DNA from 3 places in the Agrobacterium tumefaciens genome. Region 3 is predicted to be linked to each of the others. Evidence: predicted binding sites of a transcription regulator. Region 3 holds the regulator's gene; each other region holds the start of a gene.
What was found. The regulator PhoB, encoded in region 3, activates phosphate uptake and scavenging genes when phosphate is short. The targets are predictions, from matches to a motif close to TGTCATNNANCTGTCAT.

Region 1 (6,894 bases), 1.3 Mb from region 3:
CTTCATCGAGCCGATTTCCGCCGTAATCGCGCTGCCGGAACGGCCGGCGATCATGATCGCGGTCAGAAGCACGCCGATTTCACGCAATTGCAGAATGCCGACCAGATCGACGACGAAGACCTCGGCGCCGAAATATCTGAGCTGGAACGCGCCCTGCTGGGCGATGATCGCGCCGATCAAAAACGACATCAGCATGATGATCGGCACGGCGCGCACGCCCATATGGTCGATCTGGTTGACGATCGCCGCCGGCGAGACGCCTCGCCCGCGCCCGAGCTTCATCTGCGCGCCGCGCACGGCGGAGCCGAGAATATACATGCCCGCCAGGAAATCCGCGCCGTTCTGAACCACGGCCTGGCCGATCGGCGCGAAGATGCGTTCCACCAGCCCCGGTTTGGCGACCGGCTCGCCCTGCATCTCCGCCTTATCGGGCAATTGACCGATGACGTCCTCGATCCGGTCGTTGCCGGTGAACGTAACAGTTGCGCCGTTCGCCTCGATATCCTTGCGCAGGCGCTGGATGATCCACGCACCCGTCGTGTCGATGGCTTCGACAGCGGAAAGATCGATCTCGACGGAGCCGCCGGATTTGTTTTTTTCGATCCTGTCGAGGCTTTCGAAAATTCCGGAGAGATTGCTGTTGCGCCAGGAACCGCTCATGACATAACGCAAGCCGCCGCCGGAGACGGAACCGTCTTCGGTGATTGCGGCCGGGTTCGCCTGTTGCCGTGTGTCCTGTTCTTGCATAATGCTCCGAGCGAGTGCAGCCGTCACGAGATTCTTAAAGGTTTCATAACGTTTTGGCCTCCGGCAAGCCACAGTGACGGCTGACAATTCGTGATAAATTTGGCGTCATGTGTCTTTTGCCGCCCAATCGGAAGTGAAAAAAAATGCCCCGTTACCTGCAAGCCACAACAGAACGCTTCCCCGTCGCCGGCAGCTTCACCATCTCACGCGGCACCCGCACGCATGCGGATGTCGTAACGTGCACCATCCGTGAAGGTTCCTTCGTCGGCAAAGGTGAATGCGTGCCCTATCCGCGTTATGGCGAAAGCATCGAGGGTGTCCTTGCCGATATCGAGGTGATGGCAGAGCGGATAGCCGCCGGCCTGACACGGCAGGAATTGCAGCAGGCGATGAAACCGGGTGCGGCCCGCAATGCGGTCGATTGCGCGCTCTGGGACCTTGAGGCGAAGATCAGCGACCGGAGCGCTGCCGAACAGGTTCTCGGACAGGCGGCAAAGCCGCTCGTCACCGCCTATACGATTTCGCTTGCCGACCCTGAAACAATGGCCGCGAAGACCGCGGAAAATGCAGGCCGTCCGCTGCTGAAGATCAAGACCGGCACCACTGACGACGAAGCCCGCCTGCGGGCCGTACGCGCGGCCGCACCCGAAGCGCGCATCATCATAGACGCCAATGAAGGTTGGAATGACGAGAATATTGAATATTATCTGAGACTTGCAGCAGAACTGAAGATATCGCTGATCGAGCAGCCGCTGCCCGCCGGCAAGGATGATATCCTCGCCCGCATCGATCATCCGGTGCTGATCTGCGCCGACGAAAGCGTGCATTCGACCAAGGACCTCGCCGGCCTGCGCGACCGCTACGATGCGATCAACATCAAGCTCGACAAGACCGGCGGCCTGACGGAAGCGCTTGTCATGAAGGCGGAGGCCGAAAGGCTCGGTTTCACCATCATGGTCGGCTGTATGCTCGGCACCTCGCTCGGCATGGCCCCGGCCGTGCTGGCCGCGCAGGGCACGGCCTTTGCCGATCTCGATGGGCCGCTGCTGCTGGCTGAGGATCGTGATCCGGGGCTGGTTTATGAGGGCTCGCTGGTCTATCCGGCGCAGCCGGAACTGTGGGGGTAACGCCAGAATACTGACGATGAAATAAACAAGATGGAACGCGAACCTCGCCGCTTGTTTCTTCTCCCCGCCGGGGAGAAGGTGGCCCGAAAGGTCGGATGAGGGGGCGCCGTTGCCGGATTTCGGAGAGCTCGCCCCCTCATCCCGCTGCCGCGACCTTCTCCCCGGCGGGGAGAAGAAACAAGCGGCGACCGCTCATCCCACACGAGCGCGCATTGATCTCAAGGAAACACCGAAGGCCAGGTACTCCTTTAGCCCACAGGCCCCAACTCAGGCTGCGTGCTTGCCGATCAGCCCCGGAATATCCACCGGCTCCATCTCATCCGATGCCTGTCCGGCGGTGGCGTCGCTGGTCTGCATCCAGGTGATCAGCTCGAAGCTGCCATCGGCATTTTCAGCAATCGCCGTGCAGCTTTCCACCCAGTCGCCGGTGTTGATGTAGCGGATGCCGTCCATGTCTTCCATGACAGCGTGGTGGATGTGCCCACAGATCACGCCATCGACATTGTTGCGCCGTGCCTCGTCAGCCACCACGCGCTGGAATTCGCCGATGAAGTTGACGGCGTGTTTGACCTGCAGCTTGGCCCAGGCCGAAAACGACCAGTAAGGCAGGCCGATGCGACGGCGCACGGCGGCAATGGCGATGTTGATGGCGATCGCCGCGTCATAAGCCCAGTCGCCGAGATAGGCGAGCAGGCGGGCGTTGCGAACCACGACGTCGAACTCGTCGCCATGGATGACCAGATATTTCTTGCCGTCGGCCGCCTCGTGGATCATGCGCTCGGCCACTTCGATGCCGCCGAAATGCATGCCGGGGAACTCCCGCAGGAATTCATCGTGGTTGCCGGGAATATAGATGATGCGCGTGCCCTTGCGGGCCTTGCGCAGCAGCTTCTGCACCACGTCATTACAGCCCTGCGGCCAGTACCAGCTGCGGCGCAGGCGCCAGCCGTCGACGATGTCGCCGACCATGATGATCGTCTCGGCTTCGTGATACTTTAGGAAGTCGAGCAGGAAATCCGTCTTGGCCGCCTTGGAGCCAAGATGAACATCCGAAATGAAAAGCGTTCTGAACTGTCTGGTTTCGATTTGACCGGCCACGGATTTCATCCCCCTGTTCGGTTGCGTCCCTGCGGCTTTCTTACCTCTCAGAACCAGACTCGTGTTTCAGCAACATGACAGAGGCCGGTTTTTGTATGGAATATGACGGATGGCTTCACGAAAACGCGAATAAGCCATGCCCGTATTTGCATGAATGTGCGTCAAATAACGGCTGTACCATGGGGAAGTTTGTTGTATTCAGGGGGCCGGAATGAAACCAGACATGACGGTGGAAGAATGACCTCTCACGATAAGAACAACACGCCCGCCAACACGGCAAAGGCCGACATCGAGGAACAGGCGCTCTTTTTCCACCGCTATCCGCGCCCCGGCAAACTGGAAATCCAGGCCACCAAGCCGCTCGGCAACCAGCGCGATCTGGCGCTGGCCTATTCGCCAGGTGTGGCCGCCCCCTGCCTCGCCATCCATGAAAATCCGGAAATGGCGGCGGATTATACCGCCCGCGCCAACCTCGTCGCCGTCATCTCCAACGGCACGGCGGTGCTGGGGCTTGGCAATATCGGCCCGCTCGCTTCCAAGCCTGTCATGGAAGGCAAGGCCGTCCTCTTCAAGAAATTCGCCGGCATCGACGTCTTCGACATCGAGATCGACGCGCCCGGCATCAATGACATGGTGTCGACCATCGCAGCGCTTGAGCCCACCTTCGGCGGCATCAACCTTGAGGATATCAAGGCGCCGGAATGTTTCGAGGTGGAACGCCAGCTGCGCGAGAAGATGAATATCCCCGTCTTCCACGATGATCAGCATGGCACCGCGATCATCGTCGCCGCCGCTGTCACCAATGCGCTGGAACTGGCCGGCAAGTCTCTGTCCAGCGTCAAGATCGTCGCTTCCGGCGCCGGTGCGGCAGCTCTCGCCTGCCTCAACCTGCTTGTCGCCATGGGCGCCAACAAAGAGAATATCTGGGTCCACGATATCGAAGGCCTGGTTTATGACGGCCGTAACACGCTGATGGACGAGTGGAAGGAAGTCTACGCCCAGAAGACCGACAAGCGCGTGCTGGCTGACTCGATCGACGGCGCCGATGTCTTCCTCGGCCTTTCCGCCGCTGGCGTGCTGAAACCGGAACTCCTGGAGCGCATGGCGGAAAATCCGCTTATCCTTGCGCTTGCCAACCCCAATCCGGAAATCATGCCCGAAGTCGCGCGTGCCGCACGCCCGGACGCCATGATCTGCACCGGCCGTTCGGATTTCCCGAACCAGGTCAACAACGTACTCTGCTTCCCCTATATCTTCCGCGGCGCGCTGGATTGCGGTGCGACGACCATCAACGAGGAAATGAAGATGGCCGCCGTGCAGGCCATCGCCGAACTCGCGCGGGAGGAAGTCTCCGAAGTGGCGGCCAGAGCCTATAGCGGTGAAACCCCGGTCTTCGGCCCGACCTATCTCATCCCCTCGCCCTTCGATCCACGCCTCATCCTGCGCATTGCGCCCGCCGTTGCCCGCGCCGCTGCCGCAAGCGGCGTCGCTGCCCGGCCGATCACCGATTTCGAAGCCTATTTCGACCAGCTGAACCGTTTCGTCTGGCGCTCCGGCTTCATCATGAAGCCGGTCTTCAATGCCGCCAAGGCCGCCGAAAAGAAGCGCATCATCTTTGCCGAAGGCGAAGACGAACGCGTGCTGCGCGCCGCCCAGGTTCTGCTGGAAGAGGGTACCGGCATCCCGATCCTCATCGGCCGCCCGCAGATCATCGAGACGCGCCTGAAGCGCTTCGGCCTGCGCATCCGCCCGCATACGGATTTCGCCGTGGTCAATCCGGAAGACGATCCGCGTTACCGCGATTATGTCGATGATTATTTCGCGTTGGTCGGCCGCGCCGGCATCAACCCGGAAGCGGCGCGTACCATCGTGCGCACCAACTCCACCGTCATCGGCGCGCTGTCGGTCAAGCGCGGCGAAGCGGATGCGCTGATCTGCGGCCTCGAAGGCCGTTATGACCGCCATCTGCGCGACGTGAACCAGATCATCGGCAAGCAGGAGAACGTGCGCTCCTTTGCGGGCCTCAGCCTGCTCATCACCCAGCAGGGCGCGCTGTTCCTCACCGATACTTTCGTGAATAACGATCCGACATCAGAGGAAGTGGCGGAGATGGCCATTCTTGCGGCCAAGGAAATTCGCCGCTTCGGCATCACGCCGAAGATCGCGCTCGCCAGCCACTCCAACTTCGGCTCGCGGGACTCGGAAAGCGCCCGCAAGATGCGCCGCGCGCTGAAGATCGTGCAGGCGGCAGCCCCCGAGCTGGAAGTGGACGGCGAAATGCAGGGCGGCTCGGCGCTCTCGGAAGCGCTGCGCAAGCGGGCGATGCCGAACAGCGTGCTGACCGGTGAGGCGAACCTTCTGGTCTTCCCGAACCTTGATGCCGCCAACATCACGCTCGGCGTCACCCGCACCCTGACGGAAGGCCTGCATGTCGGCCCGATCCTGCTCGGCACGGCCCTGCCCGCCCACATCCTGTCGCCCAGCGTCACCTCACGCGGCGTCGTCAACATGGCGGCCTTTGCCGTGGTGCAGGCATCACATCCTTCGGTGTGAGGGCGCATTAACGCAATTTTGAACAAGCTGTTGCCGCATTGCGGCAACAGCTTATGTTATCTTCCTGAAACACGGATTTCGTGAAGTATAACGCCCCTGCCACCGGCTGGGGACATTAAACGGATCGCACAATTGACCCGGCGCAGCCGCATCATCGGCCTCCTGCTTCCCCTTGTTTTCCTCGCCCCGGCCGCCGCCTTCGCGGATCAGGTCTGCGATACGCTTTATGCTCAATTGCGCGAACCGCCACGCGTCATCGGCAATGCGTCAGAGGTGCGGCGTTACGCCAATGCGCTTGCCCGCCAGAACATCGTCGTGCGCAAGATCAGGAACGATATGCGCAGCTATGGCTGCTCCTCGGGCAGCGTCATTGTCTACGGTAACCCCAACGCCGGCCTCTGCGCCGAAATCGGCGATGCGCTGGTGGACGCCGAGGCCGAACGTGACGCCATCATTCGTGACCGTGACGATGCGATGGCGGCTCAGCGCAGCGATGATGGCGGCATCAGGCGCCAGCGCATTCTCGCCGCGCTCGACGCCAATGGCTGCAGCGCGATGCCGGAAACGGACACGCAACCGCCGCAAGCGCCCGATGTGACCCGTTATCCTGACGCGTTCCGCCAGCCGGACAATCAGCCGGGACAGGCGGGCCTGTCGCCATACCCCAATGCCGCCGCCGAGGGCGGACTTCGCACCCTTTGCGTGCGCACCTGCGACGGTTCGTTTTTCCCGATCGCCTCCAATGCTTCGCCGCTCGACTTTCGCGCCCAGGCAGAGCAATGCCAGAAAATGTGCCCGGGTACTGAGACCGAGCTTTATTTCCACTCCATGACGGATCAGGAGACCTCCGACATGGTCTCGGCCGAAACCGGCAAACCCTACAAGGACCTGCCCCCCGCCTTCGCCTATCGCAACGCGTCTGCGAAAGCGCCCGGCTGCGCCTGCAACATGGCCGCCTATCACGAGGACATGCAAAAGCAGGAAGAGGCCGCCCGACCGCAGGCCGAAAAGCCCTATTCCGGCATCACCACCATTCCATCACCGCAAGGTGACAAGCCGAAGGAACCGGCCGAACAGCAACAGGCCGCAAGACCGCCGGAGCAACCGATTCCTGAACGCGACTATGATCCGAACGACGCAAAAGTGCGCGTTATCGGCCCGAAGTTCCTGCCGGACCAGACAGGCCGGATCGACCTGAAGAACCCGGCGCTGAAGGGTATACAACCGCAGCAGTGAAGAGACCGGTCTTCCCTGCCTGCGTCACTTCCGTACAGGCTGAGTGTCTCCCGACCTGCTTTGACGCATCTTCGTGGATGCAGAAAACACATTCTTCACCTCATTCTCCGGCAAATATTCATATATAAGTTGT
Region 2 (6,894 bases), on a different replicon from region 3:
TGGCATAGACACCAATGACGAGGCTCGCGGCCTCCGGCTGGCCGAGTTGCTTGGTGATGGCCACAGCGCTTACCTCGGCCGTGGCGAAGGTTGAACCCACGAAGATCAGGGCGAGTGTGATGATCTGGACCGGCCGTAGCCGTATCGCTGATTGCTGCCGTGTCCCGCTTTCAACCGGGCGCACCTTGGGTTCTGTCGACCCCTGCAGCAGGAAGGCAAAGGTGCCGAGCGCCAGCGAGGCCGTGCTGATCATCATGCCCGCTTCCGGAAAGAGCGAGACCGCAAGCCCGACGGAAAGCGAGGCGCCGGAAATATAAACCAGCTCATCCGCGGCGGACTCAAAGGCAAAAGCCGTATTCAGCTCTGGCCGGTCGCGGAAGATTTCCGTCCAGCGGGCACGCATCATGGCGGGGATGCTGGGCATGGCGGCGGCGAGGAAGGCTGAAAGGAACAGGGTCCAGACCGGCCACTTCTGGTTCGTGGCGAGGATCAAAACCACAAAGGCGATGACCGATATGATGGTGGCCGGGATGAGGACCTTGCTCTGGCCCTTTCGATCCACGAGGCGGGAGATCTGCGGTGCCGCAGCCGCATTGGTCAGCGCGAAGGTTGCCGAGACGGCGCCGGCAAGCCAATATTCTCCATGGGTCTGGGAAAGCATGGCGACGATACCGATCGGCGCCATCGCAATTGGCAGGCGGGCAAAGAAGCCCGCGGCGGAAAAGCCCTTCGCGCCCGGAGCCCTAAAAATTTCTCTGTATGGATTAGACATCGGGATGCACCTTGTTCAGGGAGTATCTACCACACACATACGTGGCGTATGTGAATGAGATAATTGCATACGTCGCGTATGTCAACTAATATACGTGGTGTATGTGGACGACGGAGAAAAAATGCGCAAACCCCGCAGTGAAATGATTGCCGAGACACGGGCAAAGCTTCTGTCCGCCGGTCGAAAGGCGTTTGGCAGCATCGGTTATGCCGAAGCGTCGATGGACGACTTCACCGCCGAGGCGGGGCTGACCCGTGGCGCGCTCTATCACCATTTCGGTGACAAAAAGGGCCTGCTGCTGGCGGTTGTCGCTGAAATTGACGCGGAGATGACAAAAAGACTCTGTGAGATTTCGTCGAAAGCCGCGACCCGGTGGGACGGTTTTATCGATGAGAATGTCGGTTATGTCCGCATGGCTCTTGAGCCGGAAATCCAGCGGATCATGTTTCGCGATGGACCGGCCGTGCTCGGTGATCCCTCCCGCTGGCCAAATGCCAATGGCTGTATTTCCGCTGTTGCGCGGAGCCTTGAAATCCTGAAGCAGGAAGGGGCGATCACCGATATCGACCCGGAGGCATGTGCCCGTTTCATCAACGCGGCAAGCAGCAGCGCCGCCCAGTGGATCGCGAATTCCGACGACCCTGAAAGGACTTCCAAACGGGCAGTTGAAAGCTTCCGGACCTTGCTTGAAGGATTGCGCATTCACAAAGGCTGATCCGTACCCTTTTAGGCGGGACCTCTCGACTGAAGGGAGAGCGGCGTGCCGGGTGCCCGCCTCACAGGTTCCCCGTCAGCGCCAGCTTTCACGACATGGCAATAGGTAAGTCATCCAACTGTCATATGGCGGGTCTAGGAGAGGTTGTGGTTTTCACATGTCTCGCGAGGGGAATATGCGCAAAATTGTTGCTGCTTTGGTCGCTACGACCTTTCTTGCCGGCGCCGCTCAGGCTGCCGAGGTCTATCCGCTTGATCGTGCTACGATCCTGACCGGTTCGCCGTTTGATTTCAAAGCGGAATTCGACGCGGTCGTAAAGCCGGAAGACGTCAAGATCACCGTCAACGGCCAGGATTACAAGGCTGTTCTCGGCAAGGACGTCGAGTTCGTTGCCGAAGAAAAGAACAAGGACAAGGTTCTTGGTTCGGCCGTCATCCTGCGCGGCATCACGCTCGCCAATGCCGGTGATTACAAGGTCGAAGTTTCGGCCGGTTCCGAGACCAAGAACGTGACCTGGACCGTTTATGGCACGCCTGCCCAGGCGAAGGCCAAGAATGTGATCTTCCTGATCGCCGACGGTCTGTCGGTCGCCCATCGTACTGCCGCCCGTATCATGTCCAAGGGCATGACCGAGGGTAAGGCCAATGGCCGTCTCAACATGGATGACGTGCCGCCGGTCGCTTTCATCGGCACCTCCGCCACGGACGCCGTCGCCACCGACAGCGCCAATACCATGTCGGCCTACATGACCGGCCACAAGACCGCCGTGAACGCTATCGGCGTTTATGCCGACCGCACTCCGGCCTCGCTCGACGATCCGAAGGTCGAAACGCTGGCTGAAGCCCTGCGCCGCCAGACCAAGAAGTCGATCGGCATCATCTCCACCGCCGAATTGCAGGATGCGACGCCGGCTGCCGTCGTTGCCCATACCCGCAAGCGTGGCGACAAGGCTGACATTAACGGCATGCTGTTCGACGTGAAGCCGGATGTGCTTCTCGGCGGCGGTTCCGCCTATTTCCTGCCGCAGGCGACCGCCGGTTCCAAGCGCAAGGACGACAAGGACTATATCGCCCTGTTCAAGGAAGCCGGTTACACGCTGGCGACCAGCAAGGCTGAACTTGCAACGGCTGCCGGCACCAACACCGGCAAGATCCTCGGCCTGTTCCACACCGGCAACATGGATACCACGCTTGACCGCGAGTTCCTGAAAAAGGGCACCACGGGCAAGTTCCCGGACCAGCCGGGTCTGGTTGAAATGACCAAGGTTGCGCTCGACAATCTGTCGAAGAACCCGGAAGGCTTCTTCCTGATGGTCGAAGCGGCGAACGTCGACAAGATGTCTCATCCGCTCGACTGGGATCGCGCCGTCGTCGATACGATCGAATTCGACAAGGCCATCGGCGTTGCCCGCGAATTTGCGGCCAAGAACCCCGATACGCTGATCATCGTCACCGGCGACCATACCCACGGCGTTTCCATCATCGGTACTGTTGATGATGACAAGCCCGGCACGGACATGCGCGAAAAGGTCGGCACCTATGCCGAAGCCGGCTTCCCGAATTACGAAGACAAGGACGGCGACGGTTATCCTGACAAGGTCGACGTTTCGCGTCGTCTCTTCCTGAACGCCAATAACGGTCCGGATCACTACGAAACCTTCCGCCCGAAGCTCGATGGCCCGTTTGCGCCGGCCATCCAGAACGAAAAGAAGGAATACATCGCCAACGAGCAATACAAGGATGTTCCCGGTGCCGTGCTGGTCACCGGCATCATTCCGAAGAGCTCCGACAGCGGCGTACACGCGGTTGATGACGTCGTGCTGCAGGCCGAAGGACCCGGCGCCGAAGGCTTCCGCGGTTACATGGAGCAGAGCGATGTCTACAAGGGTCTTGTCGAAGCTTTCGCTCTTGGCGCCAAGCAGACCAACTAAGATTTGAAACGGGGCAAGGGCGCGCCACCATGGCGTGCCCTTGCCGTCACTACGGTCCTGCGTTGCCGGCCATGACGGCTGACGATGAAAGACCTTTGAAGAAGGAAAATGGTCATGAGCAAGCCTGATCCGGCGCGGTTCAATCGCCGCCAGACCCTTGGTCTCATTGCTGGTCTGCCGCTGCTGGCCGCCGGCACGCGTGCACAGGCGAAAAGCGACATCACCTTCGACGAGCTTTATGGCAAGGTCAGCGTTCTCGGGCTGGAATTTTCCGAGAAGGTCAAGCAGTTGAACGGCGAGGAGGTCGCCATGCGCGGCTTCATGGCGCCACCGCTGAAGGCTGAAGCACAGTTCTTCGTGCTCACCGAAATACCCATGTCGATCTGCCCGTTTTGCTCCACCGATTCAGACTGGCCGGACAATATTGTCGTCGTCTATCTTGGCGAAAAGCAGACCTTTACCCAGCCCAGCCAGACGATCGAAGTGCGCGGTACACTGGAAACGGGTTCCTGGACTGATCCGGACACCGGCTTCGTCAGCCTGCTGCGCATTCGCCAGGCAGAATACGCGACGGTTTGAAACCATGCTGCCTCTGAAGATAGAAAATCTTGCCGTCTCCTTTCCCGGACTGGCGGCTCCGGTTCTTGTTATCGACCATCTGGAAATCGTTGCCGGAAGCCGCGTGGCACTGACGGGTGGTTCCGGCTCGGGCAAGAGCACCCTCATCAACATCATCGCCGGCCTTGAGCGGGTTGAGACCGGCCGCGTCGTTTGGGGGAACGGGAACATTGCGGAGCTGTCCGAGGGCCGTCGCGACCATTGGCGGGCTGCCAATATCGGCCTTGTCATGCAGGAGTTTCATCTTTTTCCCGGTCTCTCTGCGCTGGATAACATCCTGCTGCCCGCCCGCCTGTCGCGTGTGGCAAATGCAGAGCTTATAAACCGTGCGGAATCCCTGTTTGCGACCGTCGGCCTCAAGCGCCCCGGGCAGCATATCGAGACCATGTCGCGGGGTGAAATGCAGCGTGTTGCCATCGCCCGGGCGCTGCTGCGCAGCCCCGGCGTCATCATTGCTGACGAACCGACCGCCAGCCTGGATCTCGAAAGCGGCGAGGCTGTCGGCGATTTGCTGCTTGCCGTTGCCGCCGGCACCGGCAGTACGCTGATTGTCGCGAGCCACGATCAGCATCTGATCGGTCGCCTTGACCGGCGTCTGACCCTCAGTGGCGGCCGTGTCGTTGCCGATACTGACGCGAAGGAGATCGCAGCATGATCGGTTTCATCCTTGCCGACCTGCGTCGCCTGTGGCTGGGCGGGGCCGTCGTGGTTCTGCTGGTGGCGCTGGCCACCGCGCTTGGCGTGGCTGTCACCTTGCAGGAACGGTCTTTGCGTCTCGGCAGCGCCCGCGCCGCCGATAAATTCGACCTCGTTGTCGGTGCTGCCGGCAGCGAAACGCAGTTGATCCTTTCATCCATCTTCCTGCAGGCGGCGCCCCTGCCGCTCGTGGATGGCGCCGTCCTCACCCGGCTTGCCGCCGATCCGCGTGTCGCATGGGCGGCTCCTGTCGGATTTGGGGATTCTTTTGCCGGCTATCCCATTGTCGGCACGACGACGAGCCTCGTCAGTAACACAACGCCCGGCTTTGCCGAGGGCAGGATGTTTGCTTTGGAAGGCGAAGCGCTTCTGGGCGCTGCCGTCAACCTCTCCGTTGGTGCCGAGATCAAGCCGATGCATGGCACCGCCGAAACCGGCGGCCGCACCCATACCGAGATCGCCTACAAGGCCGTCGGGAAGTTGCAGCCGACTGGCACACCCTGGGATCGCGCCATTCTCGTGCCGATTCAGGCTGTGTGGCACGTCCATGGTCTTGGCCAGGAACATGGTCATGATCACGGTGAAGGCAATGGGGAAGGTGACGCGGCTGCGCATGATGACGGGCATCAGGAGGATGGCCATGATCACGCCCATGAAGGCGAGGCACATCATGGGGATGGCGATACGCATGCCGAAGGTGAGGTCGGCCAAGCCGATGCCATTATTCAGATCGGGATGCCGCAGGAGCCCAAAGCGGCTGTCGTGCCGGGCGCTTCTTCGGGGCATGCCGAGTCCGATCATCATGGCAGTATCGATCCCGATGCGCCGATCGTAGAGACCTTTGGTGAGAACATGCCCGGTCTGCCGGCCATTCTCGTCAAACCGAAGACGATTGCCGATGCCTATCGGCTGAGACAGGAATATCGCAGCGGCAATACGCTTGGCGTTTTCCCGGGCGAGGTGCTCACCGGACTTTATGCCACGCTTGGTGATGCCAAGATGGTTCTGGGTGCGGTCGCCGCGGGTTCGCAAGGGCTGGTGGCGGCAGCGTTGATGCTGGTGACGGTGATCCATGTCGGTCAGCGGCGTAGGCAGATAGGCGCATTGCGGGCATTCGGCGCGCCCCGTGGCTCGGTATTCGCCATCGTCTGGCTGGAGCTTTTCTTTCTGGTGGCGCTTGGTGTCGGTATCGGTTTTCTGCTCGGCCTGGGCGCTGCTCATATCGGCGCGCAGCTGTTTACCGCAAAAAGTGGCGTGATCCTGCCGGTCGGCTTCACCCGCGAAGATTTGCGCCTTGCGCTCTTCCTGCTGGGTTTTGCCGCTGTTCTGGCCGCGATACCGGCATTGCTTGCCTATCGCCAGTCTCCCGCAGCCGCGCTCCGCGCGTGAGCGTGTACAAAGGCCACGTTTTGAGATTTATTGGAGGCTGTGCCAGTCGGGGTGATTGGGCAGGGTCGTGCCCCTTGTTTCGATTACCATACCGACAGATCGGGTTGCGTCGCTTGTAACCTGGCTCCGAACATGCCCTCCGGTCCGGGAAGCGAAAGGCGCAGATAAAATATAGTTTTTTTACTGTGGTCGCTTTTTGTGGCAGGCTTTTGCCGATACCTGCGAAATCGGCAGGAAACTGCATGACATTGAGAGGGACGAGATGGCTGAAAGGAAACCGGAAAAAGCTGCCGAAAACGCGGAGGTTGGAGCTTCGGCTGCCGCACCGAAGCTTCTTTCAGGCGGCAATCCACAGATTGCCAAGGGTTATGGTGATGCGCCGGTGCAGGCCTATATTGCCGCCATGCCGGGTTGGAAAAGCCCGGTCGGGGCGCGTATTGACACGCTGATCGAAAACCTGGTGCCCGGCGTGCGCAAGGCCGTGAAGTGGAACTCGCCCCTCTACGGCATGGAGGATGGCGTCTGGTTCCTCGGCCTTCACTGCTTTGCCAAATATATCAAAGTCAGCTTCTTCAACGGTGCGTCACTTGAGCCGCCACCGCCCGGTGCATCGAAGCAGCCGAAGGTTCGTTACCTTGATATTCACGAAGGCGTCTTCGATGAAGCGCAGTTCGCTGAGTGGGTGAAACAGGCAAGCCAATTGCCGGGTGAGAAGCTTTAGGAAGACGCGCTTCGTCGGCCTTGCAGGGAAGGCAGCTCCCGTCATGGGCAGAC
Region 3 (6,894 bases):
TCCGCAAATCCTCCGACCCAACGGCCGAAAGGTCTAGAAAATGTTTTGGTGAAGCCATTTCAAACTGTCCCATGCTCGCGAGCCTCCAGGAAGAGGCCCGCCCTTGATTGGTTTCAGGCGATTTTCGCCTGTTTCGCTGTCAGGGAGGCGGCAGCCGCTTCCACTCGCGCCAGCCCTTCGCGGGCCTCTTCCGCCGTGGTGACGAGCGGCGGCAGGAGACGGATGACGTTGTCACCTGCCGGAACGCCGAGCAGGTGCTCCGCGCGCATGGCCTGCAGCAGATCGCCCGAAGGAACCTTCGCCTTGATGCCCATCAACAGGCCTTCGCCACGAATTTCCTCGATTACATCAGGATAGCGGTCCTTGAGCGATGCCAGTCCCTGGCGGAAGACCAGCGCGACATCACGAACCTTTTCCAGAAAACCGTCGGCCAGAACGACATCCAGCACCGCATTGCCGACCGCCATTGCCAGGGGGTTGCCGCCATAGGTGGTGCCATGCACACCGGCCGTCATGCCGGAGGCGGCATCCGCTGTTGCAAGGCATGCGCCAAGCGGGAAACCGCCGCCGATACCCTTGGCAACCGCCATGATATCAGGCGCAACGCCGGTCTGCTCATAGGCAAACAGCTTACCCGTGCGGCCGACGCCCGTCTGCACTTCATCAAAAATCAGGAGAAGGCCGTGCTCGTCGCACAATCCACGCAGGATTTGCAGGAATTCCTTGCTCGGCGCACGAATACCGCCCTCGCCCTGGATAGGCTCGATCAAAAGCGCGGCCGTCTCAGACGTGATGGCAGCCTTCAAGGCATCGACATCAGCGAAAGGAACCTGATCGAAACCTTCGACCTTGGGACCGAAACCCTCGAGATATTTCTGCTGGCCGCCGGCAGCGATTGTTGCCAGCGTGCGGCCATGGAACGCGCCCTCGAAGGTGACGATGCGGAATTTTTCCGGGTGGCCCTTTGAATAGTGATAACGGCGCGTGGTCTTGATGGCGCATTCCAGCGCTTCAGCACCGGAATTGGTGAAGAACACCTTGTCCGCGAAAGTTGCTTCCGTCAGCCGCTTGGCGAGCTTTTCCTGTCCGGGCACTTCATAAAGGTTCGAGACGTGCCAGACCTTCTCGGCCTGCGCCTTGATTGCTTCCACGAGGTGCGGATGGGCGTGGCCCAGCGAGTTAACCGCAACACCGGCTGCAAAATCCAGATATCGTTCGCCGCTCTCCGTGAACAGCCAGACGCCTTCACCGCGCTCGAAGCGCAGCGGGGCTCTTGCAAACGTATCGAACAATGGCGCGGCGGCTTCGGCCATGGCTGTATCACTCCTTGCGCGGATGCGCTGTCATAAGGTTGTCAATAGGCTCGCGAGGTTATCCCTCGCCTGAAAATCAAAAATGCCGCCTCGCGGCGGCAGGGGCACTATTGTCACTTCGTTTGCCGATGTCAACAAAAGTCCGCGTTTCCCGGGCTTCTCAAGCACTAGTAGGCGCCACCGAAAGAGGCCCAAGGTGTTGCCTTTCAGACTCAACTCGCCAGCAAGTTGGGGAAAACCGGAAAATCGATTCCAGATGATTCCCGCGACTCTTGCCACGGAGTCGGGCTGGCACTAGGTTAATCGCTAATTACTAGACTGCATTGCGGCGGAACTAGTCACCTAAAATCCGGCAGAAACCACGCTCGCGGCGCGCCCGCGAGACGGAGAGGGATTCTGCCGAAAGATACGCGACAAGCGGAGAAGCGGCATGAACTGGACAGACGAGCGGGTCGAGAAACTCAAGAAATTGTGGGCCGAAGGACTGAGCGCCAGCCAGATAGCAGCGCAGCTGGGCGGTGTAAGCCGTAATGCCGTGATCGGCAAGGTCCACCGCCTCAATCTGCCGGGACGCGTCAAGGCCGGCGGACCGGTGACTTCTGCACGCTCCGCGCCCAAGCGCACCGCGGCCCCTGCCCCGCGCGCGACAAATTTCACGGCACGCGTCAGCGCGGCACCGGCCCGAACCATGAGCCGTTCGAACGCAGCAACGGCTCTTCATGAAGAGATCGATATCGAAACCGCGCAGGTTCTCGATTACGTTCCTTCCAGAAATGTAGTGACGCCGATTTCCCGTCGCTTGACGCTGACGGAACTGACCGAGCGCACCTGCAAGTGGCCGGTCGGTGATCCCTTGAAAGACGATTTCCACTTCTGCGGTTGCGAAGCGCTGGAATCCTCACCCTATTGCAAGTTCCATGCGAAGCTCGCCTACCAGCCGGTCAGTGAGCGCCGTAAGGCTTGAGTGTTGCGGCACGCATTCAGCACTCAAAAACTACGGGCCTTCGGGCCCGTTTTTTTATGACAAATTCAGGCCGGTTCCGGAAAACAATCGCCGGTGGCATGTTCGGCCTTTCCTCCACGCCGCCCGGTCCAGGCACGTGCGGTTTAAACGGCAACTTTGGACGTGCCCTATCTCTTTGTTTTACGCATTTTCCGGACGTAGAACCGCTTTACTGGAAATACTCTAGCCCACAATCCGCATGCGAACAGGCCGCCGATTGTCCATTCAAAAGGTCAAGGTGCCGTGTTTGGGAAAGGTTCAAAACCGAAAGGCCCGAAACCGGAATGGTGTCGGGCCTTTTGATTTTGGTCAGATGTTGTGCTGATTGAAGCTGCTGTTCGGCTTAGCTCAGGCTTCCATCGAATATCCAGCACCGCGAACGGTGCGGATGACATCCTGCATGTGCGAAAAATTGAGCGCCTTGCGCAGGCGTCCTACGTGAACGTCAACGGTGCGCTCATCCACGTAGATATCGTGACCCCAGACGCCGTCCAGCAACTGCGAGCGGGAGAACACCCGGCCCGGAGATGTCATCAGGAATTCCAGCAGGCGAAATTCCGTCGGTCCGAGGCGCACTTCGCGGCTCTTGCGGTGAACGCGGTGGGTTTCGCGATCGAGTTCGATATCGCCGCATTTCAGCACCGATGAAAGAACCTCGGGGCGGGCCCGGCGTAGCATGGCCTTGACGCGGGCCATGAGTTCCGGCGTCGAGAACGGCTTGACGACATAATCGTCGGCGCCGGTGGCAAGACCGCGCACCCGCTCGCTTTCTTCACCGCGCGCTGTCAGCATGATGATGGGCAGGCGTTCGGTTTCGGGCCGCATTCTCAAGCGCCGGCACAGTTCGATGCCGGAAACACCGGGCAACATCCAGTCCAGGATAAGAAGATCCGGAATACGTTCCTGCAGCCTGATTTCCGCCTCGTCGCCACGGGGTATCGTGTCGACGTCGTATCCCTCAGCCTCGAGATTGTAACGAAGCAGGACGCTCAACGCTTCCTCGTCTTCCACAACTGCAATCTTGGGCACCATATACTAACTCCGCAAGCTTCTGCCTGTCTGTTATTCGGTCACCGAACCGAGTGTGTTGGAACTATCGTCCTTCGGACGCTCACCCTCCGGCTGGCTGCCGGTGGCCATGTAATAGATTGTCTCAGCGATATTCGTCGCATGATCGCCGATACGCTCGATGTTCTTGGCGCAGAACAGAAGATGTGTGCAGGTGGTGATGTTGCGCGGATCTTCCATCATGTAGGTCAGAAGCTCACGGAAGAGCGACGTGTACATGGCGTCGATTTCTTCGTCCCGTTCACGAATGGCGTTGGCTTTCTCGGCAGAACGCGTGGAATAGACGTCGAGTACTTCCTTGAGCTGCACCAGCGCCAGTTCCGACAGATGTTCGAGACCGCGGGCGAGCTTGCGCGGCACGCCGGTGCCGGCAACCGCGATAACGCGCTTGGCAGTGTTCTTGCCGAGATCGCCAACGCGCTCGAGATCGCCGGCAATACGCAGCGTGCCGATGATTTCGCGAAGATCGGCCGCGACAGGCTGCCGTCTGGCGATGGTGACGATGGCCTTGTCGCCGATCTCGCGCTCGGAATGGTCGAGGATCGCGTCGTCGGAAATGACCTTCTGCGCAAGCGCAGCGTCGGAATTGACCAATGCGCGCACGGCGTCGGCGCACATCTGCTCGGCCAGACCGCCCATTTCGGCGATGCGGCGCGTCAGGAACTTCAATTCCTCGTCATAAGCGGACAGAATATGCGAATGGGTCGTTGTCTGTGTCATGGTCTAATCCTCCGGCTTGGCCTTCATGCACGTGCACGCCAACGGGGCACGGCAAAGGCACCAGTCTTGTTCGGTTTCGATAAAGCGCCGGCCGGAAATCAGCCGAAGCGGCCCATGATGTAATCCTGCGTACGCTGGTCGTCCGGATTGGTGAACATCTTGTCCGTTTCGTTTTCTTCGACAAGATGACCAAGATGGAACATGGCCGTACGCTGGGAAACACGCGCTGCCTGCTGCATGGAGTGCGTGACGATGACGATCGTAAAGTTGGCGCGCAGTTCGTGGATCAGTTCCTCGACCTTGGCGGTTGCGATCGGATCGAGCGCCGAGCAGGGTTCATCCATCAGGATCACTTCCGGGCTGACGGCAACCGCGCGCGCAATGCACAGACGCTGCTGCTGACCACCGGAAAGGCCGGTACCGGATTCCTGCAGGCGGTCTTTCACTTCGTTCCACAGGCCGGCCCTCTGCAGGCTCTGTTCAACGATCTGGTCCATATCCGCCTTGTTACGGGCAAGACCGTGGATGCGCGGACCGTAGGAGATGTTCTCGTAAATCGTCTTCGGGAAGGGGTTCGGCTTCTGGAACACCATGCCGACGCGGGCGCGCAATTCCACGACATCGATCGCCTGATCGTAGATATCGTCGCTGTCGAGGGTGATCTTGCCGGTAACCCGGCAGCCATCGATCGTATCGTTCATGCGATTCAAGGTACGCAGGAATGTGGATTTACCGCAACCGGACGGACCGATGAGCGCAGTGACCGTGTTTTCGCGGACATTGAGGTTCACGTCGTAAAGCGCACGCTTTTCGCCGTAAAAAACCGAAACGTCCTTGCCGATCATCTTGTACGAAACTTCATTCATTTTCTTGTCCAGCGCCTTTTCAACTGCTGCTTCCGACAACATGTTCATTGCTCAATCTCCCTCTACCAGCGCCGTTCGAAGCGGCGACGCAACAGGATTGCGCCAACATTCATGACGATGAGGAACAAAAGCAGGATGATGATAGCGCCGGATGTCCTTTCGACAAAGGCACGTTCCGCTTCGTTCGCCCACATGTAAATCTGCACCGGCAGAGCCGTGGACGGATCCATCGGCGTTGTCGGATAATTTGCAACGAATGCCACCATGCCGATCAAGAGCAGCGGCGCCGTTTCACCCAGCGCATGGGCAAGGCCGATGATGGTGCCGGTGAGAATGCCGGGCATGGCGAGCGGCAGAACGTGATGGAAGATCGTCTGCATCTTCGAAGCGCCGAGACCAAGTGCTGCGGCACGGATCGACGGCGGCACGGCCTTCAATGCGGCGCGTGTGGCAATGATGATCGTCGGCAGTGTCATCAGTGTCAGGACGAGGCCGCCGACCAGAGAGGCCGAGCGCGGAAAGCCCATGAAGTTGATGAAGACGGAAAGGCCAAGCAGACCGTAAACGATCGAGGGAACAGCCGCGAGATTGTTGATGTTCACCTCGATAAGATCCGTCAAACGGTTCTTCGGAGCAAATTCCTCGAGATAGATGGAGGCTGCGACACCGATTGGCAGCGACAGAACCAGCACGATCATCATCATATAGAAGGAACCGATCAGCGCCACACCGACACCTGCCGCTTCCGGACGGCTCGAATTGCCGTTAACGAAGATGCCGGTGTTGAAATGTTTGCCGAGCTGGCCGCCTTCGGCGAGCTGATTCATCCAGCCGAGCTGCTGGTTCGAGATACGGCGGTTGGCTTCATCCACCGTCAGATCGACCTGGCCCTTGAAGGCACTATCCACATCGCCCGATGCGAGAAGCGTGACGTTGCGTGTGGTGCCGATGACGGCAGGATCGGCGACGACGATGTCGCGCAGCTGGGTGCGGACGCTGTCGGAGATCATGACGTTGACGGCGCGCAGACCGGCGCGGTCCGTCGGCGCGACGCCGAGAACCTTGGCAACCGCATCTCGGGCGAGAACGGGATAATTGGCCGTCATCAGCTTTGCGGGGTTTGCGGCCCGCTCATTCTTCGGATCGATGATCAGTTCGGAAAACTCGACCGGGACCGTGATCATCGTCTGCTGGAAGGCGGTGTAACCCTTGGAAACGACCGACCAGAGCAGCAGGAAGAGGAAGATGAGGCCGAAGGAAATCGCTGCCATTCCATAGGCGCGGAAGCGGCGTTCGGCGGCATAGCGGCGCTTGATGCCGATATCACGGCGCGTGGCGCTGTTTCCGGCGGCAGCACCGGCTGTGGGAGAAACGATGTCGGTCATTCATATTGCTCCCGGTATTTGCGCACGATGTAAAGCGCGTAGATATTCAGGCAAAGCGTGATGGCGAAAAGCGTGATGCCCAGCGCGAAGGCGACAAGCGTCTGCGGCGAGGTGAATTCAAGGTCGCCGGTCAGCTGGCTGACGATCTTGACCGTCACCGTGGTCATCGGTTCGAACGGGTTGATCTGCAGGCGGGCCGCAACACCGGCGGCGAGAACCACAATCATCGTTTCGCCGATCGCACGCGACGCCGTCATCAGCACGGCGCCGACGATGCCGGGAAGAGCGGCAGGAACGATGACCTTCTTGATGGTTTCAGAGCGCGTGGCACCAAGACCGAGAGAACCGTCGCGCAACGAACGCGGCACAGCGGTGATGATATCGTCCGACAGTGACGAGACATAGGGAATGAGCATGATTCCCATCACAAAGCCGGCGGTAATGACGCTCTGCGCCTGGATGAAATTGGCATAGTTTCCGGTTGTGAGACCGCTGATCTGCGTGGAAATGTCTCGCAGGAAAGGACCCACCGTCGTCAG

Region 1: a site for PhoB is predicted at 3,036-3,052, ahead of CFBP6623_RS07000 (UDP-2,3-diacylglucosamine diphosphatase). Genes of this name have one in related genera too.
Region 2: a site for PhoB is predicted at 1,596-1,612, ahead of CFBP6623_RS22125 (alkaline phosphatase). Genes of this name have one in related genera too.

The regions. Positions count from the first base shown of each region.
Region 1 is NZ_CP039903.1:1,395,589-1,402,482, forward strand. It holds gene CFBP6623_RS06990 (ABC transporter permease) at 1-747, opposite strand, end outside; gene dgcA (N-acetyl-D-Glu racemase DgcA) at 891-1,874, shown strand; gene CFBP6623_RS07000 (UDP-2,3-diacylglucosamine diphosphatase) at 2,142-2,981, opposite strand; gene CFBP6623_RS07005 (NADP-dependent malic enzyme) at 3,210-5,525, shown strand; gene CFBP6623_RS07010 (DUF2865 domain-containing protein) at 5,658-6,761, shown strand.
Region 2 is NZ_CP039904.1:1,495,583-1,502,476, forward strand. It holds gene CFBP6623_RS22115 (MFS transporter) at 1-772, opposite strand, end outside; gene CFBP6623_RS22120 (TetR/AcrR family transcriptional regulator) at 894-1,487, shown strand; gene CFBP6623_RS22125 (alkaline phosphatase) at 1,663-3,417, shown strand; gene CFBP6623_RS22130 (hypothetical protein) at 3,532-3,996, shown strand; gene CFBP6623_RS22135 (ABC transporter ATP-binding protein) at 4,001-4,690, shown strand; gene CFBP6623_RS22140 (ABC transporter permease) at 4,687-6,120, shown strand; gene CFBP6623_RS22145 (DUF1801 domain-containing protein) at 6,383-6,841, shown strand.
Region 3 is NZ_CP039903.1:107,874-114,767, reverse strand. It holds gene argF (ornithine carbamoyltransferase) at 1-58, opposite strand, end outside; gene CFBP6623_RS00575 (aspartate aminotransferase family protein) at 114-1,313, opposite strand; gene CFBP6623_RS00565 (GcrA family cell cycle regulator) at 1,744-2,277, shown strand; gene phoB (phosphate regulon transcriptional regulator PhoB) at 2,665-3,348, opposite strand; gene phoU (phosphate signaling complex protein PhoU) at 3,379-4,104, opposite strand; gene pstB (phosphate ABC transporter ATP-binding protein PstB) at 4,203-5,018, opposite strand; gene pstA (phosphate ABC transporter permease PstA) at 5,033-6,355, opposite strand; gene pstC (phosphate ABC transporter permease subunit PstC) at 6,352-6,894, opposite strand, start outside.